DNA from 2 places in the Pseudomonas sp. ZT5P21 genome. Region 1 is predicted to be linked to the other one. Evidence: riboswitches for the same ligand, from Rfam matches in the RefSeq annotation. Region 1 holds a riboswitch; the other holds the start of a gene.

The links. A riboswitch is a leader RNA that binds a small molecule or an ion and turns the genes downstream of it on or off. The one in region 1 is predicted to bind manganese.
Region 2: another riboswitch for manganese. It lies ahead of ACYZT9_RS17150 (TMEM165/GDT1 family protein); the one in region 1 lies ahead of ACYZT9_RS05605 (TMEM165/GDT1 family protein).

The regions. Positions count from the first base shown of each region.
Region 1 covers NZ_CM142705.1:1,217,981-1,228,841, reverse strand. Annotated here, with positions in the region: gene ACYZT9_RS05630 (DUF1302 domain-containing protein) at 1-443, opposite strand, end outside; gene ACYZT9_RS05625 (fatty acid--CoA ligase) at 781-2,463, opposite strand; gene ACYZT9_RS05620 (LysE family translocator) at 2,677-3,306, opposite strand; gene ACYZT9_RS05615 (2-hydroxyacid dehydrogenase) at 3,540-4,505, shown strand; gene ACYZT9_RS05610 (methyltransferase) at 4,539-5,537, shown strand; yybP-ykoY riboswitch at 5,588-5,713, shown strand; gene ACYZT9_RS05605 (TMEM165/GDT1 family protein) at 5,802-6,386, shown strand; gene ACYZT9_RS05600 (M48 family metallopeptidase) at 6,511-7,329, opposite strand; partial or broken gene ACYZT9_RS05595 (methyl-accepting chemotaxis protein) at 7,486-8,889, shown strand; gene ACYZT9_RS05590 (methyl-accepting chemotaxis protein) at 8,902-9,744, shown strand; gene ACYZT9_RS05585 (SOS response-associated peptidase) at 9,865-10,488, opposite strand; gene ACYZT9_RS05580 (putative signal transducing protein) at 10,524-10,784, opposite strand; gene ACYZT9_RS05575 (CPXCG motif-containing cysteine-rich protein) at 10,794-10,861, opposite strand, start outside.
Region 2 covers NZ_CM142705.1:3,699,913-3,710,773, reverse strand. Annotated here, with positions in the region: gene ACYZT9_RS17180 (MFS transporter) at 1-1,262, opposite strand, end outside; gene ACYZT9_RS17175 (DUF1289 domain-containing protein) at 1,408-1,590, opposite strand; gene ACYZT9_RS17170 (hypothetical protein) at 1,593-1,967, opposite strand; gene dmeF (CDF family Co(II)/Ni(II) efflux transporter DmeF) at 2,075-3,001, opposite strand; gene ACYZT9_RS17160 (metal/formaldehyde-sensitive transcriptional repressor) at 3,021-3,296, opposite strand; partial or broken gene ACYZT9_RS17155 (methyltransferase) at 3,496-3,796, shown strand; yybP-ykoY riboswitch at 3,846-3,971, shown strand; gene ACYZT9_RS17150 (TMEM165/GDT1 family protein) at 4,060-4,644, shown strand; gene corA (magnesium/cobalt transporter CorA) at 5,007-5,969, shown strand; partial or broken gene ACYZT9_RS17140 (transposase) at 6,143-6,720, shown strand; gene ACYZT9_RS17135 (CorA family divalent cation transporter) at 7,263-8,234, opposite strand; gene ACYZT9_RS17130 (hypothetical protein) at 8,277-8,459, opposite strand; gene ACYZT9_RS17125 (MgtC/SapB family protein) at 8,575-9,288, opposite strand; gene ACYZT9_RS17120 (ABC transporter permease) at 9,910-10,861, shown strand, end outside.

The sequences.
Region 1 (10,861 bases):
AAGGCGTCGAGGATCTGCCCGCCGGAGGACTTGGCGCCTTCCTTGCGGTTGCTGTCGCTGATGTCCTTGAACAGACGGTCTTCGTCCTTGAGTTCGAAGTCATACCAGTATTTGCCCCGGACGAAGATGCCGGTGTCGCCGTATTTCAATTCAAGGTCATGGATGCCCTTGAAGATCTTCGAGAAGGTTTCCCCGCTCTTGAAGTTCAAGTGGCCGTCATCAGAGGTCTGGGACAGACCGCGGCCACCGTTGTTGACGCCGATGAGGTTCTTGTTGGCACTCTCAGTGGACCAACTGGCACCGATCGACAGGGATGAATCGAACTGACCTTCGATTTCACCAACGTTGAAACTGACGCCGAATGCGGGCCCGGCGAGCGTAGAGGCAAGACTGACGGCCAGAGGCAGTTTTGCCCGGCGCCAGAACTGGTTTACTGATGTCATCGACGCTACTCCATGTGCATTATTGTTATGGCAGTGAGTCCTTTTAAAAACGCTGTGGTTGACTGAGAGCCAAGGCTTCCCGAAGTCACGCCAAAGTTGCATCGCCCCGTTTTGTGCGTTTGCCCCGTTCTTAAAAATCCTTGAGCGGACTATAGCCAGCAGGTAGTACTGCTTGATCCCTCTAAAGTGTGATTTGCAGCTGCCAGCCACTCTGGAACAGTCCTTTCGCCAAGCCGACACCTGTCGGCACGGGAAGGATGGCTGAAAATTCGGATTTGACAAGCCAAGCGCTTGCTTGGTGGGGCTGGCGTGCCTTTTCAGGCACGCCGCAAGACACTTAAAGCGTCGAGAGGAAGGTGCTGTTGTTGGCTTGCCACTCGGTGATGTCGACGCGAATCCGCTTCTTGTCGAGCTTGCCGACACTGGTCTTGGGAATTTCAGTAACAAGGGCGATCTGGCTGGGGATGGCCCACTTGCTCAGGTGCCCCAGCTCGACAAACGGCTTGAGGTGTTCCTTGAGTTCCTTGGCCCCGATTACATGGCCCTCGCGGATTACCAGCAGTGCAAATGGCCGCTCGCCCCATTGCGGATCGGCGATGCCCACCACTGCTACTTCGCGTACCGCAGGGTGGCGGCTGATCAGGTCTTCGAGGTCCAGGGAGGAAATCCACTCGCCGCCAGTCTTGATCACGTCCTTGATCCGGTCGCGAATGTCGATCACGCCCATGCTGTCCAGTGTCGCCACGTCACCGGTGTGCAACCAGCCGCCGGCCCAGAGCTCGGCGCCCTTCTGCGGCTCATTGAAATAACCTTCGGTGAGCCACGGCGCACGCAACACCAGCTCGCCCTGGGTCTCGCCATCGGCGGGCAGGAAATTGCCGTCGGTGTCGACAATCGCCGCTTCCACCAGCGGCCCCGGCACGCCGGCCTTGATTCGATACGTGGTGCGTTCGTCTTCGGTGCCCGCCATCAACTCATCGTTGAGGTGCGCACACGAGATCAGTGGCCCGGTTTCCGACATGCCGTAGGCGGCCGTCAGCTGAATGCCATTGGCTTTGGCGGCTTCGTACAACGAACGGTTCAACGCACTGCCGCCAATGACAATTTTCCAGCCACCGAAGTCCGTGCCTTGCGCAGCCTTGGCGTTGAGGACCATTTGCAGGATCGTCGGCACGCAGTGTGAAAAGGTGACCTTTTCCTTGCGCCACAGCTCCACCAGATATTCCGGGTCGTAGCGACCGGGATAGACCTGCTTGAGCCCGAGCATGGTGGCCACATACGGCAAGCCCCAGGCGTGCACATGGAACATCGGAGTGATCGGCATGTACACGTCGTTGGTGCCCAGCAGTCGCACGCTGTCGATGGCGCCCATGATCGTCGACACGCCCATGGTGTGCAGCACCAGTTGCCGGTGGGTGAAATACACGCCTTTGGGATTGCCGGTGGTGCCGGTGGTGTAGAACGTGGTCGCGACCGAATTCTCGTCAAAGTCCTGGAAGTCGTATTGCGTACTCGCGGCCGCCAGCAACTGCTCGTACTCGCCGACGAGGTTCGGCAAGTCGGCGGTTTTTTCCGGCAGGTCGGTCAGCAGCAGGGTTTTCTCCACTGAGGTCAGGTGCCCGGAAATCGCGTTGTACAGCCCGACGAACTCGCTGTTGACCAGCACGAAGCGGTCCTCGGCGTGGTTCATGGTGTAGAGAATCTGTTCCGGCGACAGGCGCACGTTGATGGTGTGGATCACCGCGCCGATCATCGGGATGGCGAACATGCATTCCAGATAACGATGGCTGTCCCAGTCCATCACCGCCACGGTATCGCCGGCCTTGACGCCCGCCGCCGTGAGTACGTTGGCCAGGCGTGCGACCCTCTCGATCAGGGTTGGATAGCTGTATCGCAACTGATCACGGTAGATGATCTCGCGGGTTTTCTCATAGCGCGCGCCGGACATCAGCAGCCGTTTGATCAACAGCGGGTACTGATAAGCGCCTTCGGCTGGGGGGATAACGCGAGTCTGCAACATAAGAATCCCTTTTCTGACTGCACGGTCGTGACTGAAAGTAAGCACTCTAGTGACCTTCAACGCCAGCCAAATCAGCCAAAGGGATGATTTGCAACATTCAGCAAATGCTAGCGTTGCGCCAGCATTCGTAGGGACTGCCGCAGACTGCGATCTTTGATCCTGGCTCGACTGAGAACGCCAAAAGATCGCAGCCTGCGGCAGCTCCTACCTCGATCAATGCATTTCGGTGAATGCGAGTTTTACGCCGATGGCGATCAGCACGGCGCCCATGGTCCGGTCGAACCAGTGGCCCATGCGGGCGAAACCGGCGCGCACACGCTGCTGACTGAACAGCATCGCCACCAGGCAGAACCAGACGGCGGTAGCCGCTGCGAGGTAAATCCCGTAACCCGCCTGCACTGCCAGCGGTGTGTGCGGATTAATCACCACGGTAAACAACGACAGGAAGAACAGCGTGGCTTTCGGGTTCAGACCGTTAGTCACGAAACCCGAGGTGAAGGCGCCTCGAGCGGTGCGCTCGCCGGCTACCTTGTGCAGATCGTCAGCCGCAGGTGGGACCGGTTGCGCACGCAGGGCCTTGAAGCCGATGTACAGCAGGTAAGCGGCGGCGGCCCACTTCAAGGCGTTGAACAGCACGATCGACTGGGACACGATCAGGCCGATGCCGAGCAGCGAATAGCCGACGTGCAGGAAAATCGCCGTACCGACGCCCAGCGCGGTCCAGGTGCCAGCGCGACGACCGTGGGTCACGCTCTCACGCACCACCACCGCAAAGTCCGGGCCGGGGCTGGCGACGGCCAGCAAATGAATGAAGGCGACGGTCAAGAACTCTGTCCAGTACATGGGGGCTCCTCTGGGGCTGATCAGTCGAATTAAAGGCTGCATCTCCCCTGTGGGAGCGGGCTTGCTCGCGAAGGCGGTGTGTCAGACAACGGAAATGTTGAATGTTAAACCGCTTTCGCGAGCAAGCCCGCTCCCACAGGTTCGGCGTCTGGCCTGGCCGTAAGTAACGATTTGTTTCATCTGGTAGGCTCCGCAGATTACGCCTTCCATTCAATGCACAAAAGGTACAGTTGATGACGACCCCTCGCCGCGCCGTTTTCCTCGACCATCCATCGCTGGACCTTGGCGATCTCGACCTCAGCCCCTTGCGTGCTTGCTTCGACGATTTGCAGCTATTCGCGCAGACCACGCCCGAACAGGTCATCGACCGTCTCAAGGGCGCCACCGTCGCCATCACCAACAAAATCCTGATCGACGCCGCGGCCATTGCCGCCAGCCCCGAGCTGAAGCTAATCCTGATCACCGCCACCGGCACCAACAACGTCGACCTCGCCGCCGCCCGCGCCCATGGCATTACTGTGTGCAACTGCCAGGGTTATGGCACGCCATCGGTGGCGCAGCACACGATCATGTTGCTGCTCAACCTGGCGACGCGCCTCGCCGATTATCAGAAAGCCGTCGGCGAAGGTCGCTGGCAACAAGCGAAACAGTTCTGCCTGCTGGACTACCCGATCGTCGAACTGGAAGGCAAAACCCTGGGCTTGCTCGGTCACGGCGAGTTGGGGGGCGCGGTTGCACGACTGGCGGAAGCCTTCGGCATGCGCGTGCTGCTCGGGCAGATTCCGGGACGTCCTGCCCGGCCGGACCGTATGCCGCTACATGAGTTGCTGCCGCAGATCGATGCGCTGACCCTGCATTGCCCGCTCAACGAACATACTCGTCACTTCATCGGTGCCCGCGAACTGGCGTCGATGAAACCGGGCGCCTTCGTGGTTAACACCGCCCGTGGTGGCTTGATCGACGAACAGGCGCTGGCCGAGGACTTGCGCAACGGCCACCTGGGTGGCGCCGCCACCGATGTGCTGAGCGTCGAACCGCCGACCGGCGGCAACCCGTTACTCGCCGCCGACATTCCACGATTGATCGTCACGCCGCACAACGCGTGGGGCAGTCGCGAGGCGCGGCAGCGGATCGTTGGCCAATTGACCGAAAACGCTCAGGGCTACTTCAGCGGTAAAGCGCAGCGGGTCGTCAGTTGATAGACTGCGGCACTTTTTTTCAGGGAGCAGAGTATGGATCCGCGCAGTGAAGTACTGCTTCGTCAGGCCGAGTTGTTCCAGGGTTCGGTGCTGCTGGCCGGTTTGCCCGCCGATGATTTGCTGGGGCGTCTGCCCGACGCCCATGGCTGGTGCTGGCACGCCGGCGACCAGGCCGCGCTGGACGCTCGCTTCGCCGAGCGCAGCCATTTCGGCGTGACCGCGCCCGAGCGCGAGTTCGATACCGCTGTGGTTTTTCTGCCCAAGTCCAAGGACCTCACCGACTACATCCTCAACGCCCTCGCCTCGCGACTGGCTGGTCGTGAACTGTATCTGGTGGGTGAAAAACGCAGCGGCATCGAAGGCGCGGCCAAGCAGCTCAACCCGTTCGGCAAACCGCGCAAGCTCGACAGCGCGCGTCACTGCCAGCTCTGGCTGGTCACCGTGGCCAATGCACCCGAAGCCAAGTCGCTGGAAAGCCTGGCCCAGACCTACGAATTGCCACTGGCCGAAGGTCCGCTGAAAGTCATCAGCCTGCCCGGTGTGTTCAGCCACGGTCGCCTGGATCGCGGCAGTGCGTTGCTGCTTGAGCATCTGGACAAACTGCCGAGCGGTCATTTGCTGGACTTCGGCTGCGGCGCGGGCGTGTTGGGCGCCGCGGTCAAGCGTCGTTATCCGCACAATCAGGTCACACTGCTCGACGTGGATGCTTTTGCGGCCGCCAGCAGTCGCTTGACCCTGGCCGCCAACGGCCTGGAAGCAGACGTGATTACCGGTGACGGCATCGATGCGGCGCCGATGGGTTTGAGTGCGATTCTGAGCAACCCGCCGTTCCATGTCGGTGTACACACAGACTATTTCGCCACGGAGAACTTGCTGCGAAAAGCAGCCAAACATCTGAAAAACGGCGGCGAACTACGTCTGGTCGCGAACAGCTTCCTGAAGTACCAGCCGTTGATCGAAGAGCACCTCGGGGTGTGCGCGATCAAGGCTGAAGGGCAGGGTTTCAGGATCTACCGGGCCAAGCGCGGCTGAAACTTCTTTTAAAAAAGAGGCTTGCCCAATCGGATTTGCTTAGGCAGAATCCGCTCCGTCCTAGGGGAGTAGTCTCCCACGAGCGCCATGCTCGTCCGGCATACGTCAACATACTTGGTCCTCAGACCATGGCGTATGCGACCCACGCGACCGCATCAGACGGATCGCCAGGGTTTGACAAGACCTATGACACGAACACCTTACCCGGGGCGGGAAGGCTGTACGTGTCATAGCCGTGTCGACCCGCCCCTTAGGAAAACCCTGATGCTGGATTCACTTCTCGTTCCCACCGCAATCGTTGCCTTGGCCGAAATCGGCGACAAGACGCAATTGCTCGCGCTCATTCTCGCTGCCCGTTTTCGCAAACCATGGCCGATCATCGCCGGCATCGTCGCCGCAACCCTGGCCAACCATGCGGCAGCCGGTGCGGTAGGCGCCTGGGTCGGCAGTTTCTTCTCGGATACGACGTTACACTGGATTCTCGCCGCGAGCTTCGCCGCGACGGCGTTGTGGACCCTGGTGCCGGACAAGATGGATGACGACGAAGCCAGCACCGCCCGCAAGTTCGGGCCGTTCCTGACCACGCTGATCGCGTTCTTCCTCGCGGAAATCGGCGACAAGACCCAGATCGCGACAGTAATGCTTGCTGCGCAATACCCGGAACTGTGGCTGGTGATCATCGGCACCACCGTGGGCATGTTGATTGCCAACGTGCCGGTGGTGTTGGCGGGTAACTTTGCGGCGGACAAACTGCCCCTGACGTTGATCCGTCGCCTCGCAGCATCGGCGTTCTTCGTCCTGGCGATTGTCGCGGTGTACAAGGCGATGCAGAGCAGCGGGTGGGTTTGACGCGGTTAGTCAGTAATACCGTGTAATCGTTCTTCGCGAGCAAGCCCGCTCCCACATTTTGACCGCATTTCAATGTGGGAGCGGGCTTGCTCGCGAAGGCGTCATTAGCCTCAACACATGACAATCAGGATTTCGGCGCTTTCTCGTACAACGGCATCACCTTCGGAATCGCCGCCTGCAACGAAGCAATCCGACTGCTCGACGCAGGGTGAGTGCTCATGAACTCCGGCGGCGAACCTTCCGAGGCCTTACTCATCTTGTTCCACAAGGTGATCGCGGCGTTCGGGTTGTACCCGGCGCGGGCCGCCAGCTCCAGGCCGATCAGGTCAGCCTCGTTTTCGTTGGCGCGGCTGTTCGGCAGGGTCATGCCATAGTTGGCCACGGTGTCCGCCAGGGCGAGGCTGTCCTGGCCCAGACCGAACAAGGCACCGGCGCCCTGCTTGGCCATTTCGATACCGTACGCCTTGGACATCGCTTCACGACCGTGCTCGCGCAGGGCGTGGGCAATTTCATGACCCATGATCGCGGCGATTTCATCGTCGGTGAGTTTCAGGCTGTCAATCAGTCCGGTGTAGAAAATGATCTTGCCGCCAGGCCCGCAGTTGGCGTTGAGCTCGTCACTCTTGATCAGGTTGACTTCCCATTTCCACTGGGCCGAATCAGGACGAAAAATCGGCGCCTGGGCAATCAGTCGATTAGCGATCGTCTGGACGCGCTTGGCATCGTTGCTGGTCTTGTCCAGCACGCCTTTGCTGGTCGCCTCGCCAACCGTCTTTTGATAAGACTGGGCATACATCTGGTTGACTTCGTCCGTGGATAACATGCTGAACATGTACTGTTTGCGCTCCACGCCCACGGCGCCGCCGCTGGTGGTGTTGACCGATTGACAACCGGCGAGTAACAGACCCGCGCTCAGTGCACACAAAACCAATCGCTTGCTCATCAAAAAACTCCCTGAAAACATGCCGGGTATCCTAGGCGGGGAAATGTATCGGCGCCAGATACAACAGACATTCAGACGCATATTTCGGACAAAGCTCTCATTGCCATAGAAAAAAATTCACATAACTTCCCCCGCCACGGCCGGTATCCGCCCGCAATGATTCATTTGCGACATCGAACACTCCAAAACAGCCATTTCGCACCACCCCGCTCATGCCCATCACCCCCTCTGCCGATACACCACCGCAGATGTCCTCTTGCGTGCGGAGCACCCATGAAATTCAAGTCGATCCAGTTTTCCGTGGCGGCCCTGGCCGGTGCCATTGTTTTAAGCGTCGTGGCGGCGCTGGTGCTGTACGCGCTGTTTTCCGGTGCACGCACTCAAGACATGGTTCAAGAGCGGACGCAGGCGCAATTCGAGCAAGTCATCGAACAGCGCCTCACGTCTCTGGCGCAAACCCAGGTCAGTCAGATCCAGCGCGAACTTGAAGCACCCCTGCTGATTGCCGGCGGACTGGTGCGGGTCAACGCCTTGATCGGCACGCCGGGCGCCGACGGTCAGCCGCAACTGAGCTTGAGCCGTGAGCAATTGATCAGCCTGATCAAGGAAAACGTCGCCAAGAACCCGAAGATCCTCGGCACCTACATCGGCTGGGAAAAAAACGCCCTCGACCACAACGACGCGGCCTACGTCGACACTCAGGTGGCGGGCATCGACGCCAGCAACGGGCGCTTCCTGCCGTGGTGGTTCCGCAATGAGGACGGCAGCCTGGGCCTGGACAAACTGGTGGACGTCGACGACCAGAAAACCCTGTCCACCGGAGTGCGCGCCAGCGAATACTACTTGTGCTCGAAAGAAACCAAAAAATCCTGCGTGATCGATCCGGCCCCCTACAAGGTCGGCGACAAGATCGTCATGCTCGCCTCCTTTATTGAACCGATCATGCTCGACGGCGCCTTCCAGGGCATCGTCGGCGCGGACCTGTCGGTGAACTTCATTCAGGAAATGCTCCTGGGCGCGAACCAGAAGTTGTACAGCGGCTCGGGCGTCATGGCCCTGATTGGCGGAAATGGCCGGATCGTGGCCTATACCAAGGACCCGAGCAAATTCGGCGAGAAGGTCAGTGACATCCTCGACAGCCAACAGATCGCCAACATGGCCAATCTCAAGCGCGGCGAAGTGACCTACACCGTCGACAAGGCCAAGGGCCGGATCGAGTTGTACCTGCCGTTCGGCATCGGCCAGACCGACGCTCGCTGGACACTGATGCTGCAGCTGCCGCTGAACGCAGTGATGGCCGACCTGCAAAAACTTCAGGGCGATCTCGATGCGCAACGCAAATCCGACACCTTCGGCATGGCCATGGTCGGTTTGCTGATCGCCGGTATCGGCTTGCTGGTGATCTGGCTGGTGGGCCACGGCATTGCCCGGCCGCTCAAGCAGATGGTCGCCATGCTCGACGACATTGCCAAAGGTGAAGGCGACCTGACTCGCCGCCTGACCAGCGATCGCGCCGACGAACTGGGCTCGATCGCCAAAGGGTTCAACACCTTCCTGGCCAAGTTGCAGGCGATGATCACTCAGGTCGTGACGTCGGTGCAGAGCGTCAGCGATTCGTCGGAACACACCGCTGATATCGCGATTCGCACCAACATTGGCGTGCAGAAGCAAATGGTCGAGATCGATCAGGTCGCCACGGCGGTGCATGAAATGACCGCCACCGCCCAGGACGTGGCGCGCAACGCGACCCAGGCGGCGCAAGCGGCCAGCCATGCGGATCAGGCGGCGGCTCAGGGCAAACAGATCGTGCGGGATACGTCGAATTCGATCGGTGTACTGGCAGTGGAAATCGGCAAGGCGGTGAGCGTTGTGCAAACCCTGGCCAAGGACAGCGAGAACATCAACGCGATCCTCACCGCCATTCGCGGTATCGCGGAACAGACCAACCTGCTGGCCTTGAACGCCGCGATTGAAGCGGCACGCGCCGGTGAACAGGGCCGTGGTTTTGCGGTGGTAGCCGATGAAGTGCGTAACCTGGCGCAGAAGACCCAGAAGGCCACTGAAGAAATCCAGACCATGATCCAGCATCTGCAACAAGGCACGCGCGATGTGGTGCGGGTGATGGAGGACAGCCAGAGCCGTACCGATGAAAGCGTGCAACAGGCGGCGAAAGCGGCCGAAGCGCTGGATGCGATCACTCAGGCAGTGTCGGTGATCAATGACATGAACACCCAGATTGCCAGTGCGGCCGAGGAACAGAGCGCGGTGGCGGATGACATCAACCGTAACGTGATCAACATCGGGCAAGTGGCCAATGAGGTGGCGGGTGGGGCAGATGAGTCGAGCGCGGCGAGTGCGGATCTAACCAAGCTGGCCGAGCAGCAGCGGCGGTTGATCAATCAGTTCAAGGTTTAAGGATTGCCGGAAGGTCTTGCGGACCTTATCGCGAGCAAGCTCGCTCCCACAGGTATTGTGAACGCCGCAAATCCCTGTGGGAGCGAGCTTGCTCGCGATGGCGTCAATCCAGGCAGCACATCAACCCGGGGTCAAACACTCCGGTCCATTGAGCTTCGGATCATTCACCAGATTCGCCAACACCCGCTCGCGCAGCGCCGCGGGCTCACTGGCCAGCAACCCCTGCAACACATGCAACGGCGTCTCGGGATCAAGCCACGCCGCCTGCCCCGCCGCATCCAGTATCAACGGCCGACGCTGGCTCGCCGCCGGCTGGGTAATCACTGCCGTGCTCAACCACACCTGTTCCTGCACCGGATAGGCTTCCCAGATCGCCGCAAAAAACAGCGTCGAGCCCTCCCCCGGCGTCAGCCAATACGGTCGCTTGCGGGTGGTGCCGCGCCATTCGTAAAAACCGTTGGCCGGCAGCAGGCACCGGCGCTCGCGCAGTGCCTGACGGAACATCGGTTGCTCGGCCACGGTTTCGGCCCGGGCATGGGCCGGCGTGCGGGACAGATCGGTCAGCCACGGCGGCGTCAAACCCCAACGTGCGCGGGCCAGTTCACGCTGGCCGTCAACGCCGGCACGCAGCATCAATACCGAATCGTTCGGGGAAATATTCCACTGGGCCTGCTGATCGACGGGAAAGCCAGGCAAGGCCGCGAAGGCGGGGTTCCAGCGAAACAGGGCATAACGTCCACACATGGGGCAACACGACTCTTGATAAAACGAACGTCAGCCTAACAGACCAGCGTGCCGGGAAAGCTTTCCGGTTCATCACCGGGCAACGGCAGCGCGGCATTGTACGCGTTGATCAACTCCCGGGCGTATTCGGCCTGGTCGTTATCCACCGACAAGCCAAGCAGGCCGAAGATCGGCAATTCGCCAGTGCCGCCAAGTAAATCACGCCCGACCAGATGCGCCTCGATGCCCTCGCTGGCGAGCATGCCTTGCAGCAGCTCGCCTTCCATCAGGTTTTCCGGTTCGTAGATTCGCTGCATAGATGCCCCTCACTCGTTTTCACTGAAAACTTCGAGATGCCATTCCTCTCCATGGACCTGCAACACGAAGGTAATCG
Region 2 (10,861 bases), 2.5 Mb from region 1:
TCGTGATTTACACCTTCGTGTCCGTTGAGGTGGGTGTGATCGTTCGGCAGGTTCTCATGGGTGTGTTTGATCGTCTCTTGGTCATGAGCCGGACGCCAGATCACAATGCTGACCACCAGTGCGTTACCGGCCACGACAGCGAGCCCAACAAACGACGCAGTGAGGCTGATGTTGGCACCCAGCCATCCCGCCAATGGGTAGGTAATCAACCAGCAGGCATGGGACAGTGCAAATTGGGCGGCAAACAATGCCGGGCGATCTTCGGCATGTGCCGAGCGACGCAGTAGCCGACCGCTCGGGGTCTGGGCCAGCGAATATCCCACGCCGAGCACCATCCACAGCGGCAGTAGGAAGTTGTAGGTGGTCAGGTTGATACCAACGGCCAAACCTGCGACCAGTATTCCTCCGCCCAACAGCATGGCTGTTCGGTCTTTGATGTTTTTCAACAGCCGGGGCAAGACCAGAGCAGCGATCATGGAGCCGCCGCCAAACGCGGCCAGCGCCAATGCCGTAGAACTCTGCGGCAGAGCAAAGCGCGACTGCACCAACACCACCGTGTTGACGATGACCATGGCACTGGCGGCAGCTACCGTCAGGTTGAGAGCCAGCAGCCCACGCAGTCGCGGCGTGGCTAGGAATATGCGCATACCACGGGTGGTTCGTTCGTAGATGCTGCGTCGTGGTGCCTGCTTCGCCTTTGGCAGCGACACTGAGGCGACCAGGGCTGCTGAGGCAAGGAACCCGATGACAGTGCCGGCGAACAGGTTGTGGAAGCTGACCACGGTCAGCAGCGCAGCGGCGAGCATCGGGCTGGCGACACTTTCAAGGTCGTAGGCCAGGCGTGATAGTGACAAGGCGCGGGTGTAGTCATCTTCATCCGTCAGGATGTCCGGAATGGTTGCCTGGAACGTCGGGGTAAACGCTGCCGAGGCCGATTGAAGGACGAAGATCAGCACGTAGATTTGCCAGACTTCCGTTACGAACGGCAGCGCAAGTGCAACCAAGGCGCGCGCCAAGTCCAGAGAAACCAACATCGCTCGACGAGGCAGGCGCTCTGCAAAAGCCGCCGCAATGGGCGCTACGCCAATGTAAGCCGTCATTTTGATCGCCAGCGCTGTACCGAGGACAGCACCTGCTTGGGCGCCCGCAAGGTCGAACGCCAGCAGGCCCAGCGCGACAGTGGCAAGACCGGTTCCTATGAGCGCAATCACTTGGGCGAGAAAGAGATGACGGTAGGTGCGGTTGGCTAGGATTTTCAGCATGAGAGACCTCAGGTAACCGGGGCATGGGCCTACGGTTTTCATGGTAAAAACGTTCAAAGGTGTCGGATTCAGAGCCTGCGCTCATCGTTGTCGGTCGAGTGACTGATTTGTTAGCGCTGCGCGCGAGCTCAGTGTGCAACCCCAGCTATCCGTGTGCTTTCTTCAGTCCTTTCAAACGCATATTCGCCCTTTGCACAGCGGCCATTTTTTCAGGCCGCTTCATGCGTTTCCATTTCCTGATGTCTTCCTTACTTCGCCCGCAGCTCACACACAGATCGCCGCTTAACTGGCAAATTGAAATGCATGGATTTTCGATTTCCTTAGCCATCGTCAATTGCCCCTTGTCATATGTGATTGCGCTAGGCGCTTCGGCCAATCACCACCATGACTTCGTTGGCACTCCTCCTCAGAATCAAACCTTACATTTTTATCGGATGGGCGCAGATCAGTGTTTGCATCGTTCAGCGCCTTGGCCGTCAGTTCCAATATGCGCGTCTTCTGCGCGCTGGCCTGGGCAAGCTTTTTGTCTGCCAACGTTTTGAACACCCAGATCACTTTCAGGGTTTCCGGGAGGGCGTTTAAGTCAACTTTATGGGTGAGCCAGGAAAAGCCTTTAATTTCAACTGTTGCTGTTTCGCAAGCCTCGGTGAGAGTTGCAATCAAACGGCGCTCGATCCGCGCAAGTTCACGCTTGCTTAAGGGCATTGCGGGCTCCTTTGGAGTCAAAAAAAGGGAGGCGCTCTGCACCGGGCGAGTAGGGAGACGGTAGCGAAGGGGCTCAATGAGAGCCCTTGCCCGAGAAATCAGACAGATCAGACAGGTCGAAACTCGACAGTCAGATGACTGACTTCGTGAACAGGCTTGAGACGTTCACGAATGCTTTCGGGGTTCGCAGAGGCTTCGCCAAGGACGCTGACGATAGCCGCATGCGCTTCTGGCCCAATCCGCCAGACATGCAAGTCTGTGATGGTTGCATCGCCTGGCTTCTCAACCAGGTCGCGGATTTCCTCTGCAACGTGCGCATCAGTTTGATCCAGCAATACACCAGAGGTGACACCTATCAAGCTCCATGCCCAACGCGCGATAACAATGGCACCCACAATACCCATTACGGGATCCAGCCATACCCATCCGAGGTACCGGCCAGCGAGCAGTGCCGCAATTGCTAGGACGGAGGTCAGAGCGTCCGCTATGACATGGACGTACGCTGCCTTCAGGTTGTTATCGTTCCCGTGATGTCCATGGCCATGATGATCATGATCGTGCCCATGACTGTGACCGTGGCCAAGCAGAAGCGCGCTCACAATGTTTACGATCAAACCCACAATCGCAATTAGCGTAGCGGTTCCGAATTGAACCTCCGTTGGCTGCAAGAGGCGCATAACGGACTCTACGCCGATTGCCAAGGAGACCATGCCGAGAATGAGCGCCGATGCAAATCCACCCAGGTCTCCAACCTTTCCCGTACCGAAGCTGTACCGCTTACTTGAGGCGTGGCGCTTTGCGTATCCGTAAGCAGCCGCAGCGATGCCCAAAGCGCCGGCATGGGTCGCCATGTGAAAGCCATCGGCAAGTAAAGCCATTGAGCCAGTGATATAACCGGCGGTAATTTCGCCAATCATCATCACCACCGTTAGCGCCACGACCCAAAGCGTACGTTTGGCATTCTCTTCGTGCGCTGACCCAAGGAATACGTGGTCGTGTATGTGATTAATGTCGATATGGGTGCTGCTACTCATAAACGTGTACCTGATTACTTCACTTGGAATAGCGACGGATGGCTTCAAGAAGCTCTTCGACACCCTTGTTGCGCTCTTCATCGCTGAGCGCTGAATTCGCTACATGCTCTCTGGCGTGATCCTCAATAATTTCGTCCATCAATCCGTTGATAGCTCCACGTGTGGCAGCGACTAGATGCAATGTTTTTGCGCAATCGAGATCTGATTCCAGCGCACGTTCAACGGCCTGGATTTGTCCTGCGATGCGTTTTACGCGTTTGAGAAGATCGTCTTTGTTGGAAGCGATATGGCCCATGGGATACCCCCCTTAGCTATGCATTTCGAATAATAGGCATACCCCCTACCCCTATGCAAGAGCCGTTTGACGAAAGGTCATCCACAGTTTCTTGCTGGAAAGTGAGGTTTACAGTGCGAGGGGGAACGGGATGGCCAAGAAAATGTTCGCCATTGGCCGAAACCGCCGCAGCGAAGACCCTGTATGTCGAAGACGCTAGACCCTGGCGACCAATGGTCTGGAGGCCGAGGTGTTACCTTTGACGGAATTGACACCGCGCCGATGGGTTTGAGTGCAATCCTAAGGAACCCACCGTTTCCATGTCGGTATACACACAGACTATTTCGCCACGGAAAACTTGCTGCGAAAAGCAGCCAAACATCTGAAAAACGGCGGCGAACTTCACTTGGTCGCGAACATCTTCCTGAAGTACCAGCCGCTGATTGAAGAGCACCTCGGGGTTGGGCGCAATCAAGGCTGAATGGCAGAGTTTCAGAATCTACTGGGCCAAGCGCGGCTGAAACTTCTTTAAAAAAGAGGCTTGCCCAATCGGATTTGCCTAGGCAGAATCCGCTCCGTCCTAGGGGAGTAGTCTCCCACGAGCGCCATGCTCGTCCGGCGTACGTCAACATACTTGGTCCTCAGACCATGGCGTATGCGACCCACGCGACCGCATCAGACGGATCGCCAGGGTTTGACAAGACCTATGACACGAACACCTTACCCGGGGCGGGAAGGCTGTACGTGTCATAGCCGTGTCGACCCGCCCCTTAGGAAAACCCTGATGCTGGATTCTTTACTCGTTCCCACCGCAATCGTTGCCTTGGCCGAAATCGGTGACAAGACGCAATTGCTCGCACTCATTCTTGCCGCCCGCTTCCGCAAACCCTGGCCAATCATCGCCGGCATCGTCGCCGCGACCCTGGCCAATCATGCGGCGGCCGGTGTAGTCGGCGCCTGGGTCGGGAGCTTCTTTTCCGATGTGATGCTGCACTGGATCCTCGCCGCGTGTTTCGCCGCGACTGCGCTGTGGACCCTGGTGCCGGACAAAATGGATGACGACGAAGTCGGCACCGCCCGCAAGTTCGGCCCGTTCCTGACTACGCTGATCGCGTTCTTCATCGCGGAAATCGGCGACAAGACCCAGATCGCGACCGTGATGCTCGCCGCGCAATACCCGGAGCTGTGGCTGGTGATCATCGGCACCACGGTTGGGATGTTGATTGCCAACGTGCCGGTGGTGCTGGTGGGCAATTTTGCAGCGGACAAACTGCCGTTGACCTTGATTCGCCGATTGGCGGCGTCGGCTTTCTTCGTCCTGGCGATCGTCGCGGTGTACAAGGCGATGCAGAGCAGCGGGTGGGTTTGACGCAGCGGCATGCTACTCGTTATGAGTCGCAAGTTTGAAGCGGAGCAGATCTGCTTTTGCTTCAAACTTGCAGCTTGCAGGTTATTGCTGTTGCTGTTGTAAAGCGGCATGACTTTTGGAATCGCCGCCTGCAAGGCAGCAATACTCCATAGCTACAACAATTACCGAACGCCGGTAGCTATCGAGAAACTGCCGGCGTGAAAACCTTAACGGGTGGCCAGAATTACTTGACCAGTTCAATTTCTCGCATGCTAGGCATCGGAGGCATGAGTCGGTCATTTCCACCCTAAGCCGCTTCTGAGCACAGGTCTGTTCTGCTTCGACCCACCTTACGTACCCCTTTTTAGCCTTGAGGAGTGTTTATGATTCATCTCTTCCGCGTCGACAACGCGCGCCTACACCATGATCAAATCGATTCTGTCCAGGATCTTGTCGCCCCTGGCGTGCTCTGGATCGACGTTGTGGCCCCGTCCGAAGAAGAACTCGGCTGGATACGTAGCACCTTCAGCATTGACGCAGAGGCTCCCGATAAGGCGGAGGACATTGAAGCCAGTGCCAGGGTGTATGAAGAACACAGCCACCTCTACCTGCGTGCTGACTTCCTCACCGGACGGCAGCAGGGTTACCAAATCGTCCCAGCCCAGCTCATCGTCACTCAGAACTTGCTGATCAGCCTGCATGACGAGGATGTGCCCATCGTCCGCCTGCTGCGCATGCGAAGTAGAAGCCGGGATGCCTCAAATGTAAGTGGCATGTCGCTACTAATCGATCTCTTCTCCATGGACGTGGAATACTCAGCGGACGTGTTGGAGTCCGTCCACGCAGAATTAAAAGAGATCAGCACAGGGGTATTGGAAGAGCGGCGCGGTACCGACGCCGAGGCGGCTGATTTTATCGCGCGCATTGCCCGCCAAGAGGAGCTCAACGGTACCATCCGCCGCAATCTGATGGACTCCCGTAGGGCTTTGTCCTACCTGTCGCGCGAGCAACGCTTGAGCAAGACACAAACCAAGGTGGCCCAGCAGATCCTGCGCGACATCGAATCACTGGACGGTCACACTGCCTTTATCTTCGACAAGATCAACTTCCTGATGGACGCCATCATCGGCTTCATCAACATCAACCAGAACAAGGTGGTAAAGATATTCTCGGTAGCCGCTGTTGCCATGCTGCCGCCCACGCTGATCGCTAGCATCTACGGCATGAACTTCGAATACATGCCGGAATTGACCCAAAAATGGGGATACCCGATGTCTCTTACTCTAATGCTCATAAGTGTGGTTGTACCGTTTTGTTTTTTTCGGCGCAAAGGCTGGCTGAAGTAAAGTTTGGTTCTCGTATCGTGGAAGGAAAGGACTTACGCAGCAGTAAAACTACCGCCCGACCTGTTAAACAGTCGTATAAAAAGGGTTTCCTCAATGCGGGGTATGAACGAGCCCCATGAAAGACAGGACACCGTTTCCCCCTTACGATAAGGGATAGGCAAACGGTTATGTTTATGACTAACAGCAACGATAAGAGTGGAGAGCTTTTGGGCCAGGAGCGGCGCCGCCGCTGGAGCCCGGAGCAAAAACTGGCCATGGTTCACGAGAGCCTTGAGCCGGGACAAAGCGTTTCGGTGGTGTCTCGGCGTAACGGCATCAATGCCAACCAGCTGTTCCTGTGGCGCAAGCTGTATCAGGACGGCAGCCTGTCGGCGGTCAGTGCTGGTGAGGCCGTAGTGCCGGCCTCCGAGCTGAGCGATGCGCTCAAGCAAATCCGTGAACTGCAACGGATGCTGGGCAAAAAAACGATGGAAGCAGAAATCCTCAAAGAGGCCGTGGAGATCGCCCGGTCGCGAAAATGGATTGCGCACTCACCCTTGTTGCCGGGGGACGACCAGTGAAGCTGGTCAGCGAATGTCTCGGTGTGGCGCGCTCGCAATTAACGGTTCGAATCAAGCAATCGGTATCGCCCAAAGTACGGCGAAGCAGACCTGTGGACGACGCTGAGTTGGTGGTTGAGATCCAGCAACAGGTCAGCGAGTTGCCCAGCTATGGCTACCGTCGTGTCTGGGGATTACTGCGTCGGGGGCGATGGGTATCGCCTTCATGAAGGCCATATGTTAGGAGTTAAAGACTTCCTTGCTCAGAGTCTGCTGCCTAACGATGCCATCGAAGCAATGACCTTGAAATTGCTAGAGATGTGGTGAGGAAGCGCGAGCACGAGGTTTACTCGTGCTCGGCGCGGAGTAGAACACGTTAAGTCCAAGCACCGAAATAATTGCTTGCCTAGGGCCGCTATTGGCCGTTCTCTGTCGGTCGTCACTGCGGCGCCTGTTGGTCAAGTCGAATGCAAACGGTTGGTCAGTACGGATGCAATTGGCTGGTCAGTGGCAATGCAAATGGGTGGTCAAGTGGAATGCAATCTCCCGGCTGTGTAATTGCATGGACTTGACCATCCATTTGCATTGCATCTGACCACCCATTTGCATTCAACCTGACCAGAAAGGTACCGGGTAGTCCAGAGGCCTGCGAAGGCTAACCATCGTAGCGAAGGGCGTTAACACCCAACGTGAAGGCCGGAGGCAGAGACTGCCGCCGGCTCAAATCCTTCGACGCACCAGTGCGCATTCTCAATTAGCGCAGCCATCCCTTGCGCTTGATGTAAACCAGTGGAAGAACCGCAGCCGACAGTGTCAGTCCCATCGAGTAGATGAAGCCGTGCTCCCACGAAAGTTCTGGCATCACCGCGAAGTTCATGCCGTAGAACGTGCCGACCAGTGTGGGCGGCAGGAAGACAGCCGTAATGATGGTGAACACTTTGACGATTTGGTTCTGTTTTATGTTGAGAATGTTCGTCACGGCGTTTTGCAGATACCGTACCTTCTCGTGTTCGAAGTAGGCATGCTCCTTGACGCCGGCAACGTCGGCGGTGAGTTCATTTACCAAACCCTGCACATCCGCTTCGGTTACGTTATCCACCTCACCACTGAGGTAGCGCACAGCACGTGCAAGAGATAGCTGCGCCTCAATACAGAGTGAAATCAGTTCTTCCTTGTCGTTGAGCGCGCGCATCGTGTCGATCAAGTCCGGCACCCCCAACTCCTTACCACTCGCGTTGTAGCCATCGGATATTTCGGAGATCTCCTCGGCACTCTTTTCCAGCTCGTCGGCAATACGGTCGATAACAGCATCAGCACCGTCATTGGCCATCTGCAGTAATACCCGCAGCACTGCTTTCGGGCTCTGCGTATTGGCAGGTTTGCGGCGTAAGCGTTGCAGGGCGACATCAAACGGGCGGAAGTCCGCGTCATCGCAGAGAATCGCTACCACCTGCTCACCCAAGACGAAGGTCACACCTCCAAAATGCGGAGCTCCGTTCACATCCAATGCAAGCAGTTTGGAGCGCATATACAGAAAGTGGCCGTCCTCGACGACGCTACTGATTTTCGGGGATGTTTCAATGCCGAAGCGCTGCTGGAGGCTCGCGCGCTCTTCGACCGTAGGCGCGTTTACCTCAAGCCAAACGACGTCACGATCATGCTCCGGCTGAGGTAGCCCCTGAGCGATAGAAAGCGTTGCGTGATTCTTGATAATGCTGCGGATCATGTTTGATTACTCGAATGCTGGCCGGTAGATGGGCAACTGCCCTTACTTGCTCTCTGGCTTGAGCTCGCTATGGGAAGGCGAGGTTGATGATGTCGTGGTTTCCTGATCCGCTGGCTGCATGTAATGCACCGCCGTCATGACAATGGCGAGCAGCAGGTACAACACGATCACCGCAACGATCACTTCGTTCTCAAGGCTGGTGCGGTTTGGCGGCTTCTTTTTCATGGCAAGCTCCTGGGTTCGTCTCTACGAGAGGAAAAAATCGAAAGATCAGCGAATGAGTTCATAGTGTCTCCGGTGAGTGCTGAAGCCGAAGGTGATACGCATATCGGCAAAGTGATTACTCGTCTTGCTGATTGCTGTTGAGCAACTGCCAACGGACGGAGCTCACGCCTTTTTCCAGGCTCACTCGGCTAGCCAACTGTTCCAGTTGGGCTGGGCTTGCAGGCGTGCCAACCAGTTCAGCGCGTACTTCGAGCTTGTCCGGGTTGGCCAGATCTTCACTGTGCAGTGATTGCAAGCGTAGTGCGCTACCGTTCAAACCATGCAGAACCAGGGTGCGCACATGCACCTCGTCCTCGGCCCGGCAGACGATGTTGAAGGTGAAGCGCTGGTCGACTTCCACTGCTGCGGTTGCACCCTGGCGGTTTATGCGCTGAGCGGCTTCGCGCAACAGGATGTTGGCGCAGAGCACCACCAGCGTGCCGATGGCAGCCTCTAACATATGCCCCATGCCTGACAGAATGCCTATCGCAGCAGAGCACCAGAGAGTGGCTGCGGTGTTGAGACCTCGTACATTGAGACCCTCACGCATGATCACGCCAGCGCCAAGAAAACCAATTCCGGAAACGACTTGCGCGGCGATCCGGGCGGCGCCGGAGTGGTCGCCCTCCGAGGTGAGTAGCGACACCATGACGAACAAAGCCGCACCGGTTGAAACCAGGGCATTGGTTCGCAATCCAGCCAGGCGCTGGCGCAGTTGACGTTCGGCACCCACCAGGGCGCCAAGAGCGAGCGCGACGGTCACGCGCAAAAAGAAGACTTTCCAATCCATAATTCACTTCCATACCGACGATTGTTCGCTGAGCGAACAGGGTTACGGGGATGGATCGCGAAAGGCATGAGCGAAAACCCACAGACGCGTTTAAGCACTCGCCTGCGTGCGTTGGGGAAAGCTCAGGGGGAAATGGGGGCTCGAATCCCAGGATGGGAGCGAAATACCACTATCCGCCGTAATACGGCAAGACAGTGGCAGAGAAGGAACTCTGCTGAACTAGCTCGCCGCTTTAGCCTGTCGTGATCGACTGGGGCAACTGTCCAAGACTGGTCTCCTGTGTGGACTAAAAAAGCGGGGCGAAGGTAAATTCTTTCGCTGGAGAAGTCAAACGTTCGATTCCTCGGGTATCAGCAAAGTCTCCCACCCTGTCCGGCGTAACGAATACGGCTATACCAAGGTATAGTTTTTCGCCCTTTTGCGTTGTAGCGAACACCACTTTCAGTCCCTAACCTAGCCCTGTCTTCGCGTTCGACTGTGACACTCTCGCAGCGGTCGCACATTGATATTTCATGCCCCGTTAATGCGGTCCGCCTATCGACCGCAGGTCAGGTTGCGCGAGCTGGCCTCGGCTTGGGGACTATGACGAGGTGAATCATGCGTCTTCCATCTGCAACTCCCATTGCCAGATCTCTCACCCGAGGCTCGCTACCGCGTACCGGCTCTTCCTGGTGGGCAGACATCGGCTTTTTTATCCTGTTGGCGCTTGGGGCGATACTGATCGTTCACGGTGTCGAGCAAATGAGTCAATCGCTAACGGTGCTCGATTCGGCGCCAGTGTCATTGGAACTCGCCCACTTACCCGAATACGCCTTGCGCACCACCATGCGCATGTTCGTGGCCCTTGCCGCTTCGCTGGTGTTCACCCTGGTGATTGCCACCTTGGCGGCCAAGAGCCGCAAGGCCGAGCTGATTATCCTGCCAGCGCTGGACATCCTGCAGTCGGTGCCGGTGCTGGGGTTTCTGACCTTTACCGTGAGCTTCTTCATGGGCCTGTTCCCCGGCGGTCAGTTGGGGGTGGAGTGCGCGGCGATCTTCGCCATTTTTACCAGCCAGGCGTGGAACATGACGTTCAGCTTCTATCAGTCGCTGCGCACGGTGCCCAACGATCTGCATGACGTGAGCCGCCAATTCAACTTCTCGGCGTGGCACCGCTTCGTACGGCTGGAGTTGCCGTTCGCCACGCCAGGGTTGGTATGGAACATGATGATGTCGATGTCCGGCGGCTGGTTTTTCGTGGTGGCATCCGAAGCCATTACCGTAGGCGATACCACGGTCAACCTGCCCGGTATCGGCTCGTGGTTGGCCCTGGCGATTGCCCAGAAAGACATGGCCGCCATCGCCTGGGCGGTGGCGATCATGGCGGTGGTCATTCTGGCCTACGATCAGTTGCTGTTCCGCCCCATCGTCGCGTGGGCCGACAAGTTTCGTTTCGAGCAGACTGCATCGCAAAAGCGTCCGCGCTCCTGGGTGTACGACCTGGTCAGGGCCACCCGGCTGGTACCGGTTCTGATGCGCGGGTGTGCGAACATTAAAAGCGTCTTGATGCTGGTGAATATGCCAAAGCTTGGGC